Regions from separate parts of the Streptomyces sp. 351MFTsu5.1 genome, predicted to be linked through region 3. Evidence: riboswitches for the same ligand, from Rfam matches in the RefSeq annotation. Region 3 holds a riboswitch; each other region holds the start of a gene.

Region 1 (6,349 bases), on a different contig from region 3:
CAGGGCCATGGTGGCGCCGGTGGACCAGCCGTGCAGGACGAGTTGGCGGGCGCCGTGGTCGACGGCCCAGCGCATCGCCGCGTCCAGGTCGCGCCACTCGGTCTCGCCGAAGTGGTGGAGGCCGTCGGGCGGGCGGGGGGCGTCGGCGTCGCCGCGGTAGGCGGGGGCGAGGACCGGGAAGCGGTGGTGGTGCAGGAACTCCATCACGTTCAGGGCGTGTTCGCGGGTCGGGCCGAGGCCGTGGACCGCGATGACCCAGGTGTTCCTGGTGCTGGGCACGAACCAGGCGGGCAGGGGGCCGAGTTCGCCGGGGATCTCGACGTCCGTGTGGTCGAGGCCGAGGGCGGACCTGGGGTCGCCGATGTGGACGTTCGGGGTGAGCCAGACCTTGTCGCCGGGTTCGAGGGTGCCGTGGGTGACGCGTTCCAGGCGGCGCACGACGGTGTCGGCGGAGTGGGGTTCCGCGGTGAGGACGGGGCCGACGACGGCGTGTGCGGCGTCGCCCGCCAGGCCGTAGGTGCCGGGGCGGAGGGCGGCGAGGTCGCGGGTGAGGGCGATGCGGCCGGCCGCGGTGGAGTGCACGGTGAGACGGGGTTCACCGGGCAGGGGGCGGCCGGGCGGCGCCTTCAGACCGGCGTCGCTGGCGAGGCGGCCGGCGACGATGCCCGCCGCGCCGGCGGCGGCCGCGGCGGCGAGGGTTGCGGTGACGGCGGCGGCCTTCGTCTTGATAGTGCGCACGTGTCCCAGTTTCGCGGGGTTGGATGGGTTGGGCCAGTGGGCGGGGGTCGTCCGGTTGTCTGCGGGTTCGGTGGGGGCGGGCGTTCTGCGCAGTTCCCCGCGCCCCCGTAGGCGATCGTCAGCCCCGCTGCCCGTACCCCCGCAAGCGCTCCCCCGCCTCCCTCACCTGTTCCTCCGTCAGCAGGTGGGGGCTCAGGTCCGGTACCGAGCGGGCCGTGAGCCAGAGGTGGGACATCCATTCCAGTTGGGCCGTGCGGTCGTACGCCTGGGACAGGCTCGCGCCGTATGCAATCGTGCCGTGGTTCTGGAGGAGGCAGGCGGTGCGGCCGCTGAGGGCTCGGAGCATGTTCTCGGCCAGCTCGTCGGTGCCGTAGGTGGCGTAGGGGGCGACCCGGACGGGGCCGCCGAGCGCGCCGGTCATGTAGTGGATCGCCGGGAGCTCGGGGACGAGGGTGGAGACGGCCGTGGCGTGCACGGCGTGGGTGTGGACGATCGCGCGGGCGTCGGTGCTGCGGTAGACCGCGAGGTGCATGGGGAGTTCGCTGGTGGGGACCAGGGTGCCGAGGACCTGGTGGCCCTGGAGGTCGACGCCCGTCAGGTCGGCCGGTGTGAGGCGGTCGTAGGGGACGCCGGACGGGGTGACGAGAACCGTGTTCCCGACCCGGACCGAGACGTTGCCGGAGGTGCCGACGACCAGTCCGTCGGAGACCGTCCGGCGGGCCGTGTCGACCAGCTCGGCCCAGGCCTCCGCCTCCTGCTGTCCGCTGCCCTGTACGTTGCGCGGTTCGTGCTGTTCCTCAGCCATGCCGTGATCCTGCCAGCCCCTGGCTCCGGGACGGATGGGTCGCGCGGGGGCCGCGGGGCCGGGCCCGGCAATCGCCTGAGATTACGGTCACCGTGCGGCCTGCCTCAGTTCATCTTCCGTTCACTCAGGTTACTTACCTTCAACATGCCAATGACCTCGAACGATTGCCTGGGTAAATGGAAAACTTCTCGCTGATCCTCGCGATTGTGGTTGTGACCGCACTCGCGTTCGATTTCACGAACGGTTTTCACGACACCGCCAACGCGATGGCCACCACCATCTCGACCGGTGCGCTCAAGCCCAAGGTCGCGGTGGCCATGTCCGCCGTGCTGAACCTTGTGGGCGCCTTCCTCTCCGTGGAGGTCGCGAACACGATCTCCAAGGGTCTCGTCGACGAGACCGGCATCCGTCCCGAGGTCATCTTCGCCGCCCTGGTCGGCGCGATCCTCTGGAACCTGCTGACCTGGCTGGTGGGCCTGCCCTCCAGTTCCTCGCACGCCCTCATGGGCGGCCTGATCGGCGCCACCATCGCCTCGGCGGGCTTCGGCGCGGTGCACGGTGACGCGCTCGTCACCAAGGTTCTGATCCCCGCGGTCGCCGCCCCGATCGTCGCGGGCGTCGCCGCCATGCTGGCCACGCGGTTCTCCTACTCGCTGGGCAAGAAGGCCGACGGCAAGGCCGCCGCGAAGGGCTACCGCGGCGGTCAGATCGCCTCGGCCGGCCTGGTCTCGCTGGCCCACGGCACCAACGACGCGCAGAAGACGATGGGCATCATCACCCTCGCCCTGGTCGCCGGCGGCGCCGTCGCCCCCGACTCGGACCCGCCCACCTGGGTCATCCTCTCCGCGGGCCTGGCCATCGCGCTCGGCACGTACATCGGCGGCTGGCGGATCATCCGCACCATGGGCAAGGGCCTGACCGAGCTCGAGCCGCAGCAGGGCTTCGCCGCCCAGACCAGCGCGGCCACCGCCATCCTGGCCTCCTCCCACCTCGGCTTCTCCCTGTCCACCACGCACGTCGTCTCCGGTTCGGTGATGGGCGCGGGCCTCGGCCGCAAGGGCGGGGTCGTGCGGTGGTCCACGGCCACCCGGATGTTCGTGGCCTGGGGGCTCACCCTCCCGGCGGCGGCCCTGGTCGGCGCGCTCGCCGAGTCCGTCACCGGTCTCGGTGACTGGGGCACCGCGGTCGTGGCGCTCTTCCTCGTCGCCTCCAGCGCGGCGATCTGGAAGATCTCGCGCCGCGAGGTGGTGGACGCGTCCAACGTCAACGCGACCGACGAGCCGGCCGGTGTGGTGACGCAGGCGATCGCCGCCGTGACCCCGCCGCCCGCGGGCACCGTGACCGAGGGCCTCACCGCCACGATCCCGGCCCCGCCCACCGCCGCGGAAGCCACCGCCACGGAAACGGCCGCCCCGCCGGCCGCCGTCTGAGCCCGCACCAGTCCTAAGGAAGCCTCACCATGAAGATCGACTGGGAAGCCCTCGGCTCCGTCTTCGGCGTCAGCCTCGTCGTCACCGTGGGCCTCGTGGCCCTGTTCACCCTCGGCATCATGGGCCTCTCCCGCCAGGAGCGGGCCACCGCCCAGGGCGGCTCGGCCGCTCTCGCGGTCACCGGCGCCTACGCCTGCTTCGCGGCCTGCGCGGCGGCGGTGGCGTACGGGATCTATCTGATCGTGGCCTGACGACACCTCGTCACCCGACGGCCGGGTGGGCACGGAACCCCGAGTTCTGCGCCCGCCCGGCCGTCCCCGTGTGACCCGTGGTGTGGGGTTCTGCACACTCCCCCGTCGCAGGTCAACAGCAAGTTGACGGGTCTCGAAGGCCCGTGGTGGACTGCCGGAGCCATTTACGGCAGCAGGAGAGGAAGCCGGTGCGAATCCGGCGCGGTCCCGCCACTGTCACCGGGGTAGACACCCCCGGGAGCCAGGAACTCTCGCCGCCGGACTCGTCGAACCAGGGCGTGGACACCCTGAGTGAGGACATGACGCGATGCTCGCCTGCCGATCCACCAGCGGTACCAGGCACCTGAACGACCCTGCGATCGGCTGACCCGGTGCGTGCCGATCGCGTTTTCGCGTACGGCGCCGCCGCCGGTCTGATCGGTGACCTCCTGCTCGGTGACCCGCGTCGCGGGCACCCGGTCGCCGTGTTCGGGCGGGCCGCGGGTGCTGTGGAGCGGGTGCTGTGGCGGGACCACCGGGGCTGGGGCGCGCTGCACACCGCCGTGTGCGTGGGCGGCGCGGTGGGGCTCGGGGCCGTGGCGCAGCATGCCGTACGTTCCTCCCGAACCGCCTCCGTCCTGCTCACCGGCGCTGCCACCTGGGCCGTGGTGGGCGGGACTTCACTGGCCCGCGAGGCGCGGCTCATCGGCCGGGCTCTGGAGGCCGGGGACGTCGAGGCGGCCCGGGAGCGGCTGCCGCATCTGTGCGGGCGGGACCCGCAGGCCCTCGACGCCGACGGGATCGCCCGGGCCGTCGTGGAGTCCGTCGCCGAGAACACCTCCGACGCCGTCGTGGGCGCGCTCGTGTGGGGTGCCGTGGGTGGGGTGCCGGGGCTGCTCGGGTTCCGGGCCGTCAACACGCTGGACGCCATGGTGGGTCACAAGTCGGTCCGCTACCGGCGCTTCGGGTGGGGTTCCGCGCGGCTCGACGACCTCGCCGGGTGGCCGGGGGCACGGCTGACCGCCGTACTGGCGACGGTCGCCGGGGCGGATCCGCGGGGTGCCCGGCGGGCGTGGCGTCAGGACGCCGGAAAGCATCCGAGCCCCAACGCCGGGCCCGTGGAGGCCTCTTTCGCGGGGGCGCTCGGGGTGCGGCTCGGCGGGACGCTCTCCTACGGGGGGCGCATCGAGCACCGGCCCGTGCTCAACGGGGACGGGCGCGCTGTGGCCTCGTACGACATCGAGCGTGCCGTGCGGCTGTCGCGGCGGGTCGGGCTGCTCGCGCTCGGCGCCGGTGCGGTCGCCGCACGGCTGATCCGGAAGGGACGTACGGCATGAGCGGGGGGCTTCTTGTCGCCGGCACCACCTCCGACGCGGGAAAGAGCGTCGTGACCGCCGGGATCTGCCGGTGGCTGGTGCGGCAGGGGGTGAAGGTCGCGCCGTTCAAGGCGCAGAACATGTCCCTCAACTCGTTCGTGACGAGGGAGGGTGCCGAGATCGGGCGGGCGCAGGCCATGCAGGCGCAGGCCTGCCGGGTCGAGCCGACCGCGCTGATGAATCCCGTGCTGCTCAAGCCCGGTGGGGAGCAGAGCAGTCAGGTCGTGCTGCTCGGCAAGCCCGTGGGCGAGCTGAGCGCGCGTGGCTATCACGGCGGGCGGCAGCAGAAGCTGCTCGGGACCGTGCTCGACTGCCTCGCCGAGTTGCGGGGCACGTATGACGCGGTGATCTGTGAGGGAGCCGGCAGTCCCGCCGAGATCAATCTGCGGCGGACCGACATCGTGAACATGGGCATCGCCCGTAATGCCCGCATTCCGGTTCTCGTCGTCGGTGACATCGACCGCGGCGGGGTCTTCGCCTCCTTCTTCGGGACCGTCGCGCTGCTCTCCCCCGAGGACCAGGCGCTGGTCGCCGGGTTCCTCGTCAACAAGTTCCGGGGGGATGTCTCGCTGCTGGAGCCGGGACTGGAGATGCTTCACGGGCTCACCGGGCGGCACACGTACGGCGTGCTGCCCTTCCGGCACGGGCTCGGCATCGACGAGGAGGACGGGCTGCGGGTGTCCCTGCGGGGCACCGTCCGGGAGTCCTCGGTGAGCCCTCCGGTGGGTGAGGACGTGCTGCGGGTCGCCGTCTGCGCGATCCCGCTGATGTCCAACTTCACCGACGTGGACGCCCTGGCCGCCGAACCGGGTGTCGTGGTGCGGTTCGTGGACCGGGCGGAGGAGCTGGCCGACGCCGACCTCGTCGTCGTCCCCGGCACCCGGGGAACCGTCCGCGCGCTGGAGTGGCTGCGGCAGCGGGGGCTCGCGGAGGCCATCTCGCGCAGGGTCGCCGAGGGGCGGCCCGTGCTCGGCATCTGCGGCGGGTTCCAGATCCTCGGCGAGCACATCGAGGACGAGGTCGAATCGCGCGCCGGCTCGGTCGACGGCCTCGGACTGCTGCCCGTCCGCGTGCGGTTCGCGCGGGAGAAGACCCTCACCCGGCCGGTCGGCGAGGCCCTCGGGGAGCCGGTCGAGGGGTACGAGATCCATCACGGGGTGGCCCAAGTAGGCGGCGGGGAAGCCTTCCTGGACGGCTGCCGGGTCGGCCAGACCTGGGGGACGCACTGGCACGGCTCCCTGGAGTCGGACGGGTTCCGACGGGCCTTCCTGCGGGAGGTGGCGGCCGCCGCGGGCCGCCGGTTCGTGCCCGCCCCCGACACCTCGTTCGCCGCGCTGCGCGAGGAGCAGCTCGACCGGCTCGGCGACCTGATCGAACAGCACGCGGACACGGACGCGCTGTGGCGGCTCATCGAGTCCGGCGCGCCGCAAGGACTGCCTTTCATTCCACCGGGAGCGCCCGCATGAGCACAGTGTTGTTGTTGTCGACCGCCGACACGGACCTGCTGGCGGCCCGGGCCGCCGGGGGTGCCGACTACCGGATCGGCAATCCGACCCGGGTGGATGTCGCGGAGGAGCTGCCGGCGCTGATCGAGGGCGCGGACATCGCCGTCGTACGGCTGCTCGGCGGCAAGCGGGCCTGGGAGGACGGGCTGGCCGCGCTGAAGGCGTCCGGCGTCCCGACCGTGCTGCTGGGCGGGGAGTCCGTGCCGGACGCCGAGCTGATGGCGGAGTCGTCGGTGCCGGCTGGTGTGGTGGCCGAGGCGCTCAA
Region 2 (6,349 bases), on a different contig from region 3:
CCTGCAACTCCATGAAGGAGAACGGGTTCTCGGAGCCGTACACCGGCGCGAAGCCGAGCCGCGTCAGGCGCTGGTCGGCGACGCACTCCAGGTACTGCCGCATCGACTCGGTGTTCATGCCCGGCAGTCCGTCGCCGCACAGGTCCCGGGCGAACTGGAGTTCCGCCTCCACGGCCTCCGCCAGCATGTCGGTGACCTGCTGCCGGAGCTCCTCGTCGAAGAGCTCCGGCTCCTCCTTGCGGACGGTGTCGACCACGTCGAACGCGAACGACATGTGCATGGTCTCGTCACGGAACACCCAGTTGGTCCCGGTGGCGAGGCCGTGCAGCAGACCCCGGCTGCGGAACCAGTAGACGTACGCGAAGGCGCCGTAGAAGAACAGGCCCTCGATGCACGCGGCGAAGCAGATCAGGTTGAGCAGGAAGCGACGCCGGTCCGCCTGGGACTCCAGGCGTTCCAGCTTCTCCACCTCGTTGATCCACTTGAAGCAGAACCCGGCCTTCTCGCGGATCGAGGGGATGTTCTCGACGGCGTCGAAGGCGGCCGCCCGGTCCTCGGGGTCGGGGAGGTAGGTGTCGAGCAGCGTCAGGTAGAACTGGACGTGCACGGCCTCCTCGAAGAGCTGACGGCTCAAGTAGAGCCGCGCCTCGGGGGAGTTGATGTGCTTGTACAGCGTCAGCACCAGGTTGTTCGCCACGATCGAGTCGCCCGTCGCGAAGAACGCCACCAGCCGGCCGATGAGGTGCTGCTCGGCGGGGCTGAGCTTCGCCAGGTCGGCGACGTCCGAGTGGAGGTCGACCTCCTCGACGGTCCAGGTGTTCTTGATGGCGTCCCGGTAGCGCTCGTAGAAGTCCGGGTAGCGCATGGGCCGGAGGGTCAGCTCGAAGCCCGGGTCGAGAAGGTTCTTGGCTTCGGTGGTCATTACTGGCATGCCTCGCAGGACTCGGGGTTTTCCAGGGAGCAGGCGACGGCGTCTTCCGGGGCCGCCTGCTGGACGGGGACGGTGGCCTGGGCCGCGCGGGCGATACGGGTCGCCGGGCGCGAGCGCAGGTAGTACGTCGTCTTCAGCCCGGACTTCCAGGCGTACGCGTACATCGAGGAGAGCTTGCCGATGGTCGGCGTCTCCAGGAACAGGTTCAGGGACTGCGACTGGTCGAGGAACGGGGTCCGCGCCGCCGCCATGTCGATCAGGGAGCGCTGCGGGATCTCCCACGCCGTGCGGTACAGCGCCCGTACGTCCGCCGGGACCCACGCGAAGTCCTGCACCGAGCCGTTCGCCTCGCGCAGCGCCTCACGGGTGCGGGCGTCCCAGACGCCCAGCGCCTTGAGGTCGTTCACCAGGTACGAGTTGACCTGGAGGAACTCCCCGGACAGCGTCTCGCGCTTGAACAGGTTGGAGACCTGCGGCTCGATGCACTCGTACACCCCGGCGATCGAGGCGATGGTCGCGGTGGGCGCGATGGCCAGCAGCAGGCTGTTGCGCAGACCCGTCGTGGCCATGCGCTCGCGCAGCGCCGCCCAGCGCTCGGGCCAGGCGAGGTCCGTGGCGTAGTGGTCCGGGTGCAGTACACCTTGAGCGGTACGGGTCTTCTCCCAGGCCGGCAGCGGGCCGCTGCGCTCGGCGAGGTCGGTGGAGGCCTCGTAGGCGGCGAGCATGATGCGCTCGGCGATCCGGGTGGAGAGGGCCTGCGCCTCCGGGGAGCCGAAGGGCAGCCGCAGCTTGAAGAAGACGTCCTGGAGGCCCATCGCCCCGAGGCCGACCGGACGCCACTTGGCGTTGGAACGCCCCGCCTGCTCGGTCGGGTAGAAGTTGATGTCGACCACCCGGTCGAGGAAGGTGACGGCGGTGCGGACGGTCTCGTCCAGCCGCTCCCAGTCGACGTCGCCGGTCCTCGTGTCGACGAACGCGCCGAGGTTCACCGACCCCAGGTTGCAGACCGCCGTCTCCCCGTCGTCCGTGACCTCCAGGATCTCCGTGCAGAGGTTGGAGGAGTGGACCGTGTGCCCCGGCAGGGCCGTCTGGTTGGCCGTGCGGTTGGCGGCGTCCTTGAAGGTCATCCAGCCGTTGCCGGTCTGGGCGAGGGTGCGCATCATGCGGCCGTAGAGGTCACGGGCCGGGATGGTGCGCTTCGCGAGCCCCCTGCCCTCGGCCGCGCGGTACGCGGCGTCGAACTCCTCGCCCCACAGGTCGACCAGCTCGGGCACGTCGGCGGGGGAGAAGAGGGACCACTCGGCGTCCGCGTTCACCCGGCGCATGAACTCGTCCGGGATCCAGTGCGCGAGGTTCAGGTTGTGCGTACGGCGGGCGTCCTCGCCGGTGTTGTCCCTGAGCTCCAGGAACTCCTCGATGTCGGAGTGCCAGGTCTCCAGGTAGACCGCGGCCGCGCCCTTGCGCCGGCCGCCCTGGTTCACGGCGGCGACACTCGCGTCCAGCGTCTTCAGGAACGGGACGATGCCGTTGGAGTGCCCGTTGGTGCCACGGATCAGTGAACCGCGGCTGCGGACGCGGGAGTACGCGATGCCGATGCCGCCGGCGTGCTTCGAGAGCCGGGCCACCTGGTGGTAGCGGTCGTAGATGGAGTCGAGCTCGTCCTTCGGGGAGTCGAGGAGGTAGCAGGACGACATCTGGGGGTGCCGGGTGCCGGAGTTGAAGAGGGTGGGGGAGGAGGGGAGGTAGTCGAGGCGGCTCATGAGCCCGTAGAGCGCGGCGACTTCGTCCAGGGCCCGGGTCGTGTCGTCCTCGGCGAGCCCCGACGCGACCCGGAGCATGAAGTGCTGGGGGGTCTCGATGACCTTGCGGGTGATCGGGTGCCGCAGCAGGTAGCGGCTGTGGAGGGTGCGGAGCCCGAAGTAGCCGAAGCGGTCGTCGGCCTCGGTGTCGACGAGCGCGTCGAGCCGCTCGGCGTGCACCCGTACGAACTCGGCGGTCCGGTCGGCGATCAGGCCCTCGCGGTGGCCGACCGCGACCGAGCCGGTGAACGACGTGACGCCCTGCGAGGCGGCCTCCGCGGCGACGGAGATCGTCAGCAGCCTGGCGGCGAGCCTGCTGTACGCAGGGTCCTCGGAGATGAGCCCGGCGGCGGCCTCGGTGGCCAGCTCGCGCAGCTCCGACTCGTCGGCCCGCGCGGACCGGCCGCGGAGCGCGGCGGCGGCGACGCGGCCGGGGTCGGCGTCGGGCAGGTCGGCGGTCAGCTCGGCCAGGGTCCGCAGCAACGCGGCTCCGGGGCCGTCGTTCTCCTGCCCGGTCCGCTGCTCGGTCCGCTCGATCGCCGCTGAGGCCGGATCGGCTGGCGCGATGGTCACGTGGGGCTCTCCCTCGCTGGCACGGGGCCTTGCGGAGGGCAGGGGGCAGCACACGAGCGCACACGGCGTCGCGTCCACCGGCCCATTCCACGAGGCCCGGACGTCATGACACCCGGGCCACGGTGGCCGGGCGTACTGTCGGCAGGTCCTCGGACTGACGCTCATGTGCGCTTATGCGCGCATGAGTACACCGTTGCGGGACAGTTCCGGATTCACACCGGATTCCCCTGCGACGACAGCGAGCATGAGCATACATCTTGTGCCAGGTGGTGGAAGCAGGCCCATATGTTGTGTCGCGGTGACTTCAGAGCGTCAACTTGTAGGTGAGGAGCGTGAAGTCGTTGCCGGGGATCGGCTTCCAGTCGCGTTCCGGGACGCGGGTGAAGCCCAGACGTTCGTAGATGCGGTGGGCCGAGCGCATGGTGGGCTGGGTGCACAGGACGAGGTCGGTGCCGGTTGCCGCCGCGCGGTCTACGCAGGCCTGGACGAGGGCCTGGCCGACGCCCCGGCCCCGGGCCTCGTGGGCCACGGCGAGCATGCGGATCTCGGCCTCTGCGGGGCTGGCGAGTTCGGCCAGGGGGCCGCCGTGGGGAACGTAGGTGACTCCGCCGAGGAGCCGGCCGTTCTCGGCGGCTACCAGGACCTCCGCGGCCTCCGCTCGCTTGGCCACGTTCCTGAGTTCCTGGAAGTACCAGTCGTCCTCGTCGCCGAAGGCGAGCAGGCCGTCCCGGAGGTAGGCCTGGGCGGTGATCTCGCCGAGGGGTTCGTAGTCGGTGGGTTCTGCGGGGCGGATCAGTATGTCCATGCGGGTGAGTGTGCACGACGTGCACGGCAACGGGCCGCCGGACGACCTCTCCGACGGCCCGTGAACGGTGTGCCTAGTGGCTCGACCCCGCTGTCGCGGGCGGAAGCTCCACCTCCACCCCCGGGTCGCCCGCGTCCGCCGTGTAGTCCTCCGGGCTGGTCTCGTCCACACCGTCGGGGGCCTTCGCCGCCTTCAGGACGAACGTCAGGACCACCGTCACCGCCACGTTCAGGACGAACGCCGTCAGGCCGATGTAGCCGATCTCGCCGATGCCCGGGATCTCCTTCGCCGAGCCGCCGAAGTGCTTCTGGGTCGGGGAGGCGACACCGTACGCCGCGAACGTGCCGTAGACCATGCCGACCGCCCAGCCCGCGAGCAGCGCCCAGCGGTGGAACCAGCGGGTGAACAGGCCGCCGACCAGGGCCGGGAAGGTCTGCAGGATCCAGATGCCGCCCAGGAGCTGGAAGTTGATGGCGACCGTCTTGTCCATGGTCAGGACGAAGACCAGCGCGCCCACCTTCACCAGCAGGGACACCAGCTTGGAGACCTTCGTCTCCTGGGCCGCGGTCGCGTCCGGCCTGATGAAGTCCTTGTAGATGTTGCGGGTGAAGAGATTCGCGGCCGCGATCGACATGATGGCCGCCGGGACGAGCGCGCCGATGCCGATCGCCGCGAAGGCCACGCCCGCGAACCAGTCCGGGAACATGTCCTCGAACAGCTGCGGGATCGCCAGTTGCGGGTTGGTGACCTTGACCCCGGCCGCGATCGCCATGAAGCCGAGCAGGGCCAGCAGGCCGAGCATCAGCGAGTACAGCGGCAGGATCGTGGTGTTGCGGCGGATCACCTCACGGCTGCGGGAGGACAGCGTCGCGGTGATGGAGTGCGGGTACATGAAGAGCGCCAGCGCGGAGCCCAACGCCAGTGTGGCGTAGGTCCATTGGCCTGCCTCCGGGGGCACCAGGCCGCCCGCCTTGGCCGCCGTGTACTTCTCGCTCGCCGCGCCGAAGACGTCGTCGAAGCCGCCCAGCTTGATCGGGATGTAGATGATCGCCACCGCGATGACGATGTAGATCAGCGTGTCCTTCACGAACGCGATCAGGGCGGGGGCCCTGAGGCCGGAGGAGTACGTGTAGGCCGCGAGCACGCCGAAGGCGATCAGCAGCGGGAGGTCCTTCACGAACCAGTTGGTGTTCTCCCCGCCGCCGACGCCCATGACGTCCAGCACGGCCTGGATGCCGACCAGTTGGAGCGCGATGTACGGCATGGTCGCGAGGATGCCGGTGACCGCCACCGCCAGCGAGAGCCCCTTGGAGCCGAAGCGGCCGCGCACGAAGTCCGAGGTGGTGACGTACCCGTGCTTGTGGGAGACGGACCACAGGCGGGGCAGGAAGGTGAAGATCAGCGGGTACACCAGGATGGTGTACGGCACCGCGAAGAAGCCTGCCGCGCCCGCCGCGTAGATCGCCGCGGGCACCGCGACGAAGGTGTACGCCGTGTAGAGGTCGCCGCCCAGCAGGAACCAGGTGATCCAGGTGCCGAACGACCGGCCGCCCAGGCCCCATTCGTCCAGCGAGTGCTCGTTCTCGGCCTTGCGCCAGCGCGCGGCCAGGAAGCCCATGACCGTGACGGCCAGGAAGAAGAGGATGAAGACGGTGAGTGCCACCCCGTTGACGCCGTCGTTCACTTGGCACCTCCGTGGCGGCCGCGCTGGTCACGCTTCCAGAGCTGGTAGGCGATCATCGTCAGCGCGGTGGAGATCAGCACCCACAGCATCTGGTACCAGTAGAAGAACGGGATCCCGATGAACTCCGGGTCCACCTTGGCGTACGAGCCGACCCAGAGCATCGCCACGAAGGGCGCGAGCAGGCAGAGTGCGATGACCACGCGCACCGGCGTCACCACCGGTGGTCTCACTTCAGGTGCGTCCGACATGTCGTGGCTCCTACCCCTCACTGATCAGCGTTGATCACCTGTAACGCGCAGGCAATCTAGGTCACGCGTCACGTGAGGGGAAGACCTCGTCGGCGTATCGGCATGTCGATTCTGTGAAGCATCAGCGGGAGCCGCCGGTACGGCCCCGGCGGTGTCCTAGTCGACCGGCCGCTTCAACCGGGCCACGAACTTGTACCGGTCCCCCCGGTACACCGACCGCACCCACTCCACCGGCTCTCCGGCCTTGTCGTACGAGTGCCGGGACAGCATCAGCATCGGCAGGCCCACGTCGGTGCCGAGCAGGCCGGC
Region 3 (6,349 bases):
ATCTACCGGTCCCGGTCGCACAGTTACCGCGAACTTCCGCTGCGGATGGCCGAGTTGGGGGCCATGTACCGCTCCGAGCCGTCCGGGGTGCTCGGCGGTCTCACCCGCGTGCGGTCCATCCAGCTCAACGACGCCCACATCTTCTGCACCCCGGACCAGGCCGTGGCCGAGGCCCGCGCCGCCCTCGGGCTCATCCGGCGGGCCTACGACGACCTCGGCATCCGGGCAAGCCGGTACCGGCTCTCCCTGCCGGGGGGAGGCCAGGACGGCGGGGGCAAGTACGTTGCCGACCCGGAGCTGTGGCGCCGCGCCACCGGTCTGCTCGAAGAGGTCCTGGACGGGGTCGACCACGAGGCCGTCGAGGGCGAGGCCGCGTTCTACGGGCCCAAGATCGACGTCCAGGTCACCGACCCCGCCGGCCGTGAGTCCACCCTCTCCACCGTCCAGATCGACTTCCACCAGCCCGAGCGGTTCGGCCTTCACTACGTCGGCAGCGACGGGAGGAAACACCGGCCGGTCATGGTCCACCGCAGCATCATCGGGAGTGTGGAGCGGGCGGTGGCTCATCTCGTCGAGGCGCACGCCGGTGCCTTTCCCGTCTGGCTCGCGCCCGTGCAGCTCGCGGTGCTGCCGGTGGGCGACGGGCAGGAGGAGCGGGCCCTCGACGTCGTACGGCGGGCCCGGGCGCGCGGTGTCCGGGCCGAGCTGTCCGGCTGTGGCGACGGGACCCTCGGTGCCCGGGTCCGTGCCGCGCGGCTCGTGCCGTACCTGGCGGTGATCGGGGAGCGGGAGGCCGACGGCGACCTAGCGGCCGTACGGCTGCGGGGCGGGCGCAGGCCGGGAGCCGTGCCGGTGGCCGAGCTGCTGGCGCGGATCGGCGCACGGGCCGCTGATCGCGGGACTGAACTCTGGGCGGCTGCGTAAGGTCGGTGCCGTACGCCGGCACACGTCAGCGACGTACACGTACGCCAGTGAGGGAAAGGACCCCGCCGTGACCGGTCAGCCCATTCCGGTGATCATCGACTGCGACACGGGTGTCGACGACGCCCTGGCCCTGTTGTTCGCCGTACGGCATCCCGGCATCGACCTGCGCGCGGTCACCTGTGTCGCCGGGAACACCGACGTCGACGGCGTCGTCCGCAACACCCTGACCGTGCTGGAGCAGGCCGGGGCCGGGGACATCCCGGTCGCCCGGGGTGCCGAGCGGCCGCTGATCGAGCCGGTGCGCACCGCGCAGCACGTGCACGGCCTCGACGGGATGGGCGACCTGGGGCTGCCCGCGCCGACCCGGGTGGCGGTGGACGTGGACGCGGTGACCCTGCTCCGGCGGGAGATCCTCGCCTCGCCCCGGCCGGTCACCCTCATCCCCACCGCGCCGCTCACCAACATCGCGCTGCTGCTGCGCACCCACCCCGAGGTGGTGCGCAACATCGAGCGGATCGTGTTCATGGGCGGGGCCGTGGCGACCGGGAACGCCACGCCGGTCGCGGAGTTCAACGTCTGGCACGACCCCGAGGCGGCCGCCGTCCTGCTCACCGCGGGCGTGCCGATCACGATGTACGGCCTCGACGTCTTCGAGCGGGTCGTCGTCCCCGCCGCCGACGTACAGCGGCTGCGGGCGAGCACGGAGCCCAGTCTGCGCATGGCCGGTGAACTCCTCGCCCACCGCGACCCGGCCAGTACCGGCGACCCCACCCCCACCGGCGGGCTCGGCGACGCGGGCGCGGTCTGCGCGGTCGTCGACCCCGACGGACTGACCACCGAACTCCTGCCGGTGGAGGTGAGCCTGGCCCCGGGCCCGACCCGCGGCCAGACCGTCGTCGACCGCCGTCGCCGCCCCGGAGAGTCCGAGATCCACGACGGCGAGCGCGAAGTGACCCTGGTGGACGTCGGGTTGGGCGTGGACGTGGAGCGGTACGTGAAGCTGTGGCTGACGGCGGTGGAGGGCGCCTAGGGCCTGTTGCGGTCCCTCAGGAGCTGCTGACGCCCCACCGCTGCTCCACCTTCGCGAGCCGCCAGTAGGCGATCGCCCCCCCCCACACCACCACGAACAGACCGACGATGACGTACCCGACGTTGTCGAGGTCGATGTCGGCGATCCAGGTGGTGAGGGCGTCGGTGAGGTCGAACTTGTCGTGCAGGACGCCGACCAGCTCGATCGTGCCGATGAAGAAGGCGACCGCGATGGACAGTCCGGTGATGGCGAGGTTGTAGAACACCTTGCGCACCGGGTTGGAGAAGGCCCACTGGTAGGCGAAGTTCATGAAAGTGCCGTCGAGGGTGTCGAACAGGCTCATGCCGGCGGCGAAGAGCAGGGGCAGGCAGAGGATCGCGTACCAGGGGAGTCCGGCGGCCGCGCCCGAACCGGCCATCACCATCAGCGTGACCTCGGTGGCCGTGTCGAAGCCGAGCCCGAACAGGAAGCCCAGCGGGTACATCTGCCCCGGCCGGGTGATGGACTTGGTGAGCCGCCCGAGGATCCGGTTCATGAAGCCCCGCGAGTCCAGGTGCTGTTCCAGCTGCTTCTCGTCGTACGACCCCGCCCGCATCGCCCGGAAGACCTTCAGGATGCCCACCAGGGCGACCAGGTTGAGGGCGGCGATGAGGTAGAGGAAGGTGCCGGAGATCGTCGTACCGAGGAAGCCGAGCACCTGGTGGGTGCTGGAGCCCTCGTTCATGACCTTGCCGGCCAGCTGGGTGCCGCCCGCGATGAGCGCGGCGAGCAGGACGACGACGCTGGAGTGCCCGAGGGCGAACCAGAACCCCACGGACACCGGCCGCTTGCCGTCGGCCATCAGCTTGCGGGTGGTGTTGTCGATCGCGGCGATGTGGTCGGCGTCGAAGGCGTGCCGCATGCCCAGGGTGTAGGCGGTGATGCCGAGTCCGACGCCGAAGGCCTTGGTGCCGACCTCGTAGTGGGCGGGGACGACGAGCAGGAAGAGGATGCCGAACGCGACGACGTGCAGGGCGGTGATCACCGCGAGCAGTCCGGCGGTCTTGAGGGTGTCCTCGCGCCGCCAGCGGAAGCCGGGGGCGGCACCGGTACCGGTTCCGGTACTGGCACCGGTGGCGGGGGGCGTGGCCTTGGACAGGGCAGGCTCGGTCATACGGTCAGCTCCAACACCTCGTGGATCAGTTCCTGACGTGCCGTGGCCGGTCTCCTGGCTTACGGGTCGTGCGTGTCCGCGCCTGCCTTCCCAGTCGTACGACCAGTGGCTTCGACGGCACGGACACTTCCCGATCACAGTGGCGAGGGCCGCGCCGGTCTGGACCTTTGAGGGGTCGTCACCGGCTTCCCGAGCACCACGGCCCGCCCACCGTAGGGGGTGCCGGCCTCCCCTGCATAGCTGCGCACCTGCGCAGGTATGGAAGATCACACAGGGGCGCCTGCGAGGATGAGCCCATGCACCTCGTCCCGGCCGACCGAGCCGACCGCCGCACCATCGACGGACACCGGGTGTGCGACGCCATCGCCGCGATCGGCGACCCGGACGACGTCCGCACCTGGTCCGACCGTTTCGCCCTTCTCGCCGACCCCAACCGCCTCTCCCTCCTCCTCGCCCTGCACCGCACCGGCCCGCTCGCGGTCTCCGACCTCGCGATCGCCACGGGCATGAACGACCCGGCCGTCTCGCAGGCGCTACGGCTGCTGCGCGCGGCCGGGGTCGTGGCGGGGGAGAAGGAGGGGCGGGTGGTGCGGTACCGGGTGGTGGACGAGGCGGTACGGGGGTTGTTGAAGCAGGTGTCCTAGCGGGGCGGCCGGTCGTCGCGGGGGCGGGGGCGGGGGCGGAGGCCGGAGATACGGGTGTCTGTGCTTCGGGTGTCTGCGACGCCGGTGTCCGCGGTCTGGGCGACGGCCACGCGTCGCGGGTGAGCGAGCCGGCCGGCAGCCCGCTTCACCCCTCCGGTCCCCACCGTTCCGGGCCCACGCCGCGCCAGTCGATCCAGCTCGACTGCGCGACCTCCGCCGCGTCGATCTCCAGGCCCGCTCGGCGGAGGAATTCGGCCACGTCGGCCAGGTTGTGGGCGAGGCCCAGGATCTCGCCGTCCACGCGTACGCGGCGGCCGCCGGTGGGGGACGGCGGGTGGACGATCACTCGGATCGGGCCGGACATGTCTTCAGGATCGTCCGCGGTGTACGGTCCCGCACTTCGGTCCGTCATCGGTCGAGCCGTCCCCTCGCCTGGTCGCGCAGCTCCCACCACTCGGCGGGGCGTGGGCGCCGCCGCTCCCAGTGGGGATGGAAGAACAGCTCGGTCGACAGCCGGTACAGGCGTCGGCGCAGCTCGGTGCGGCCGGGGTGCTCGGCGAGGCGCTGGTACGTGGCGCTCCACTCCCGCTGCGTCCGGGCGAGGTCGTCGGGGAACGATCGCATGCCCGGATTCAATCATGTGTTCGATTTTATGGGCCAGGGCCGTCGTCTCCAGGTACGTGCGCACCGTCCGGCCCCGGACACGCCGAAGGGGCCGCCCGCACCGGTGAACCGGTGGGACGACCCCTTCGGAGGACGGGTCAGGCGCGCGTGGCCTTGCGGCGGCGCGTCGCCAGGACGATGCCCGCGCCACCCGCGAGCAGCACCGCCGCGCCGCCCGCGATCAGCGGCGTGTTGCTGCTGGCGCCGGTCTCGGCGAGGTTGTCACCGCCGCCACCGTTCGGGGTGGGGGCGCCCGGGGTCGACGTGGACTCCGAGGCCGACGGGGTCGGAGTGTCCGTGCCCGGGGTCTCGGACGCCGGAGGCGTGCTCTCGGAGGCCGGCGGGGTGGACTCCGAGGCCGGCGGGGTGGACTCCGAGGCCGGCGGAGTGGTCTCCGAGGCCGGCGGGGTCGCCGGAGGCGTGGTCTCGGTGGTCGTGCAGTCCTTCGTGCCGCCGTTCCAGGCAGCGATCAGCTTGTCCTTGATGACCGGGTGGTCCGGGCCCTTGGGGAGGTCGCCGTGCGGGAAGCCGTCCTTGGCGTCGAGCTTGCCGTCGAACTTGGTGTTGCCGCGGTAGAGGTCGACCTGGCCGAAGCAGCCCGCGTCGGGGATCGCGACGTCGAGGGTGTCGACGGCGCCGGCCTTGACGGTCACGCTGTCGAAGTCGTGGAAGACCTGCTCGCCGGAGGTGGCGAACGTCGGGCCGTGCGCGAGGTAGGACGCGAGGGAGGCGGTGCACGTGGTGGCGTCGCCCGCGGCGCGGACCTTGACGTGGACCTTGCCGTCGTCGCCCGGCTTGAGGTTCTGGTCGTCGACCTTGACCGAGGCGAAGAAGTTCTTGCCGTCGAGGGAGAACTCGCAGCGGTCCGTCTCGGTCTTCGAGCCGGCGCCCGTGCCCGGCTTGTAGTGTCCGCCGTCTCCCCAGCCCTTGCCGCCGGGGCAGTCGGAGGCCGAGGCGACGGAGGCGAGGGCGGCGGAGAAGGCGAGCGTCGCGGCGCCCGTCCCCAGCAGACGACGAAGGGTGACACGTCTCGCTATGGACATACGTATCCCGTCAGGATGAGAGTGAGTGATCACAGGAAGCATCAGAAACACTGGGCTCATTGGTCACATGCGCCACGGTGTTCACACATCGTGGTTCTCCGGCCGAATGCTGTCAACCTGCGGTGATGCAAGGGGCGTTCGAAAGCCGTCACAATTTCGACACAGCGGGAATGGGCGACTCCGGTAAAGCCCCGGTTGAAATTCCCGTGAGTGGACAGATATCCCCTTTGTCGCCCATTTTGGCGTCCGCTGTGTCCCCTACGCGAATTCGCCACCGTACGGAATGCACGCACTTCAGAGGAGCCCGCGTGATCTCCCGCACCACCACGCCCGACCTCTCCGGCAAGGACCCCGACTGGTGGCGGCAGGCCGTCGTCTACCAGGTCTATCCTCGCAGCTTCGCCGACGCGGACGGCGACGGCCTCGGGGACATCAGAGGCGTCACCGAGCACCTCGGCCACCTGGCCGCCCTCGGCGCCGACGCCCTGTGGCTGAGCCCCTTCTACCCCTCCGAACTCGCCGACGGCGGCTACGACGTGGCCGATTACCGGGACGTCGACCCGCGCCTGGGCAGCCTGGACGACTTCGACGCCATGGTCGCCGAGGCCCACCGGCTCGGCCTGAAAGTGATCGTCGATCTTGTCCCGAACCACACCTCCCACCAGCACGTCTGGTTCCAGGAGGCCCTCGCCGCGGGCCCCGGCTCCGCCGCCCGCGCACGGTACGTCTTCCGGGACGGCCGCGGCGCGCACGGCGAACTCCCGCCCACCGACTGGCAGTCGGTCTTCGGCGGCAGCGCCTGGCGGCGGGTGCCGGACGGGCAGTGGTACCTGCATCTGTTCGCCCCCGAGCAGCCCGACCTCGACTGGTCCAGCGAGGAGGTCCGCGAGGA

Evidence for each region. Region 3 has a riboswitch for cobalamin ahead of H295_RS0105450 (HoxN/HupN/NixA family nickel/cobalt transporter). Riboswitches for the same ligand answer to the same signal wherever they lie in the genome.
Region 1: linked by a shared signal. The riboswitch ahead of H295_RS0138875 (cobalamin biosynthesis protein) and the one ahead of H295_RS0105450 (HoxN/HupN/NixA family nickel/cobalt transporter) in region 3 are both predicted to bind cobalamin.
Region 2: linked by a shared signal. The riboswitch ahead of H295_RS0117710 (ribonucleoside-diphosphate reductase subunit alpha) and the one ahead of H295_RS0105450 (HoxN/HupN/NixA family nickel/cobalt transporter) in region 3 are both predicted to bind cobalamin.

What each region holds. Positions count from the first base shown of each region.
Region 1 is NZ_KB911800.1:72,109-78,457, forward strand. Features, by position in the region: gene H295_RS0138855 (alpha/beta hydrolase) at 1-738, opposite strand, end outside; gene H295_RS0138860 (class II aldolase/adducin family protein) at 857-1,543, opposite strand; gene H295_RS0138865 (inorganic phosphate transporter) at 1,720-2,973, shown strand; gene H295_RS0138870 (hypothetical protein) at 3,003-3,224, shown strand; cobalamin riboswitch at 3,355-3,498, shown strand; gene H295_RS0138875 (cobalamin biosynthesis protein) at 3,596-4,540, shown strand; gene H295_RS0138880 (cobyric acid synthase) at 4,537-6,045, shown strand; gene cobN (cobaltochelatase subunit CobN) at 6,042-6,349, shown strand, end outside.
Region 2 is NZ_KB911781.1:185,335-191,683, reverse strand. Features, by position in the region: gene H295_RS0117715 (ribonucleotide-diphosphate reductase subunit beta) at 1-922, opposite strand, end outside; gene H295_RS0117710 (ribonucleoside-diphosphate reductase subunit alpha) at 922-3,303, opposite strand; cobalamin riboswitch at 3,426-3,572, opposite strand; gene H295_RS0117705 (GNAT family N-acetyltransferase) at 3,608-4,108, opposite strand; gene mctP (monocarboxylate uptake permease MctP) at 4,182-5,792, opposite strand; gene H295_RS0117695 (DUF3311 domain-containing protein) at 5,789-6,040, opposite strand; gene H295_RS0117690 (GntR family transcriptional regulator) at 6,197-6,349, opposite strand, start outside.
Region 3 is NZ_KB911776.1:440,370-446,718, forward strand. Features, by position in the region: gene thrS (threonine--tRNA ligase) at 1-924, shown strand, start outside; gene H295_RS0105445 (nucleoside hydrolase) at 992-1,954, shown strand; gene H295_RS0105450 (HoxN/HupN/NixA family nickel/cobalt transporter) at 1,971-3,107, opposite strand; cobalamin riboswitch at 3,134-3,323, opposite strand; gene H295_RS0105455 (ArsR/SmtB family transcription factor) at 3,404-3,751, shown strand; gene H295_RS0105460 (hypothetical protein) at 3,897-4,115, opposite strand; gene H295_RS0105465 (hypothetical protein) at 4,160-4,375, opposite strand; gene H295_RS0105470 (LAETG motif-containing sortase-dependent surface protein) at 4,513-5,457, opposite strand; gene H295_RS0105475 (glycoside hydrolase family 13 protein) at 5,766-6,349, shown strand, end outside.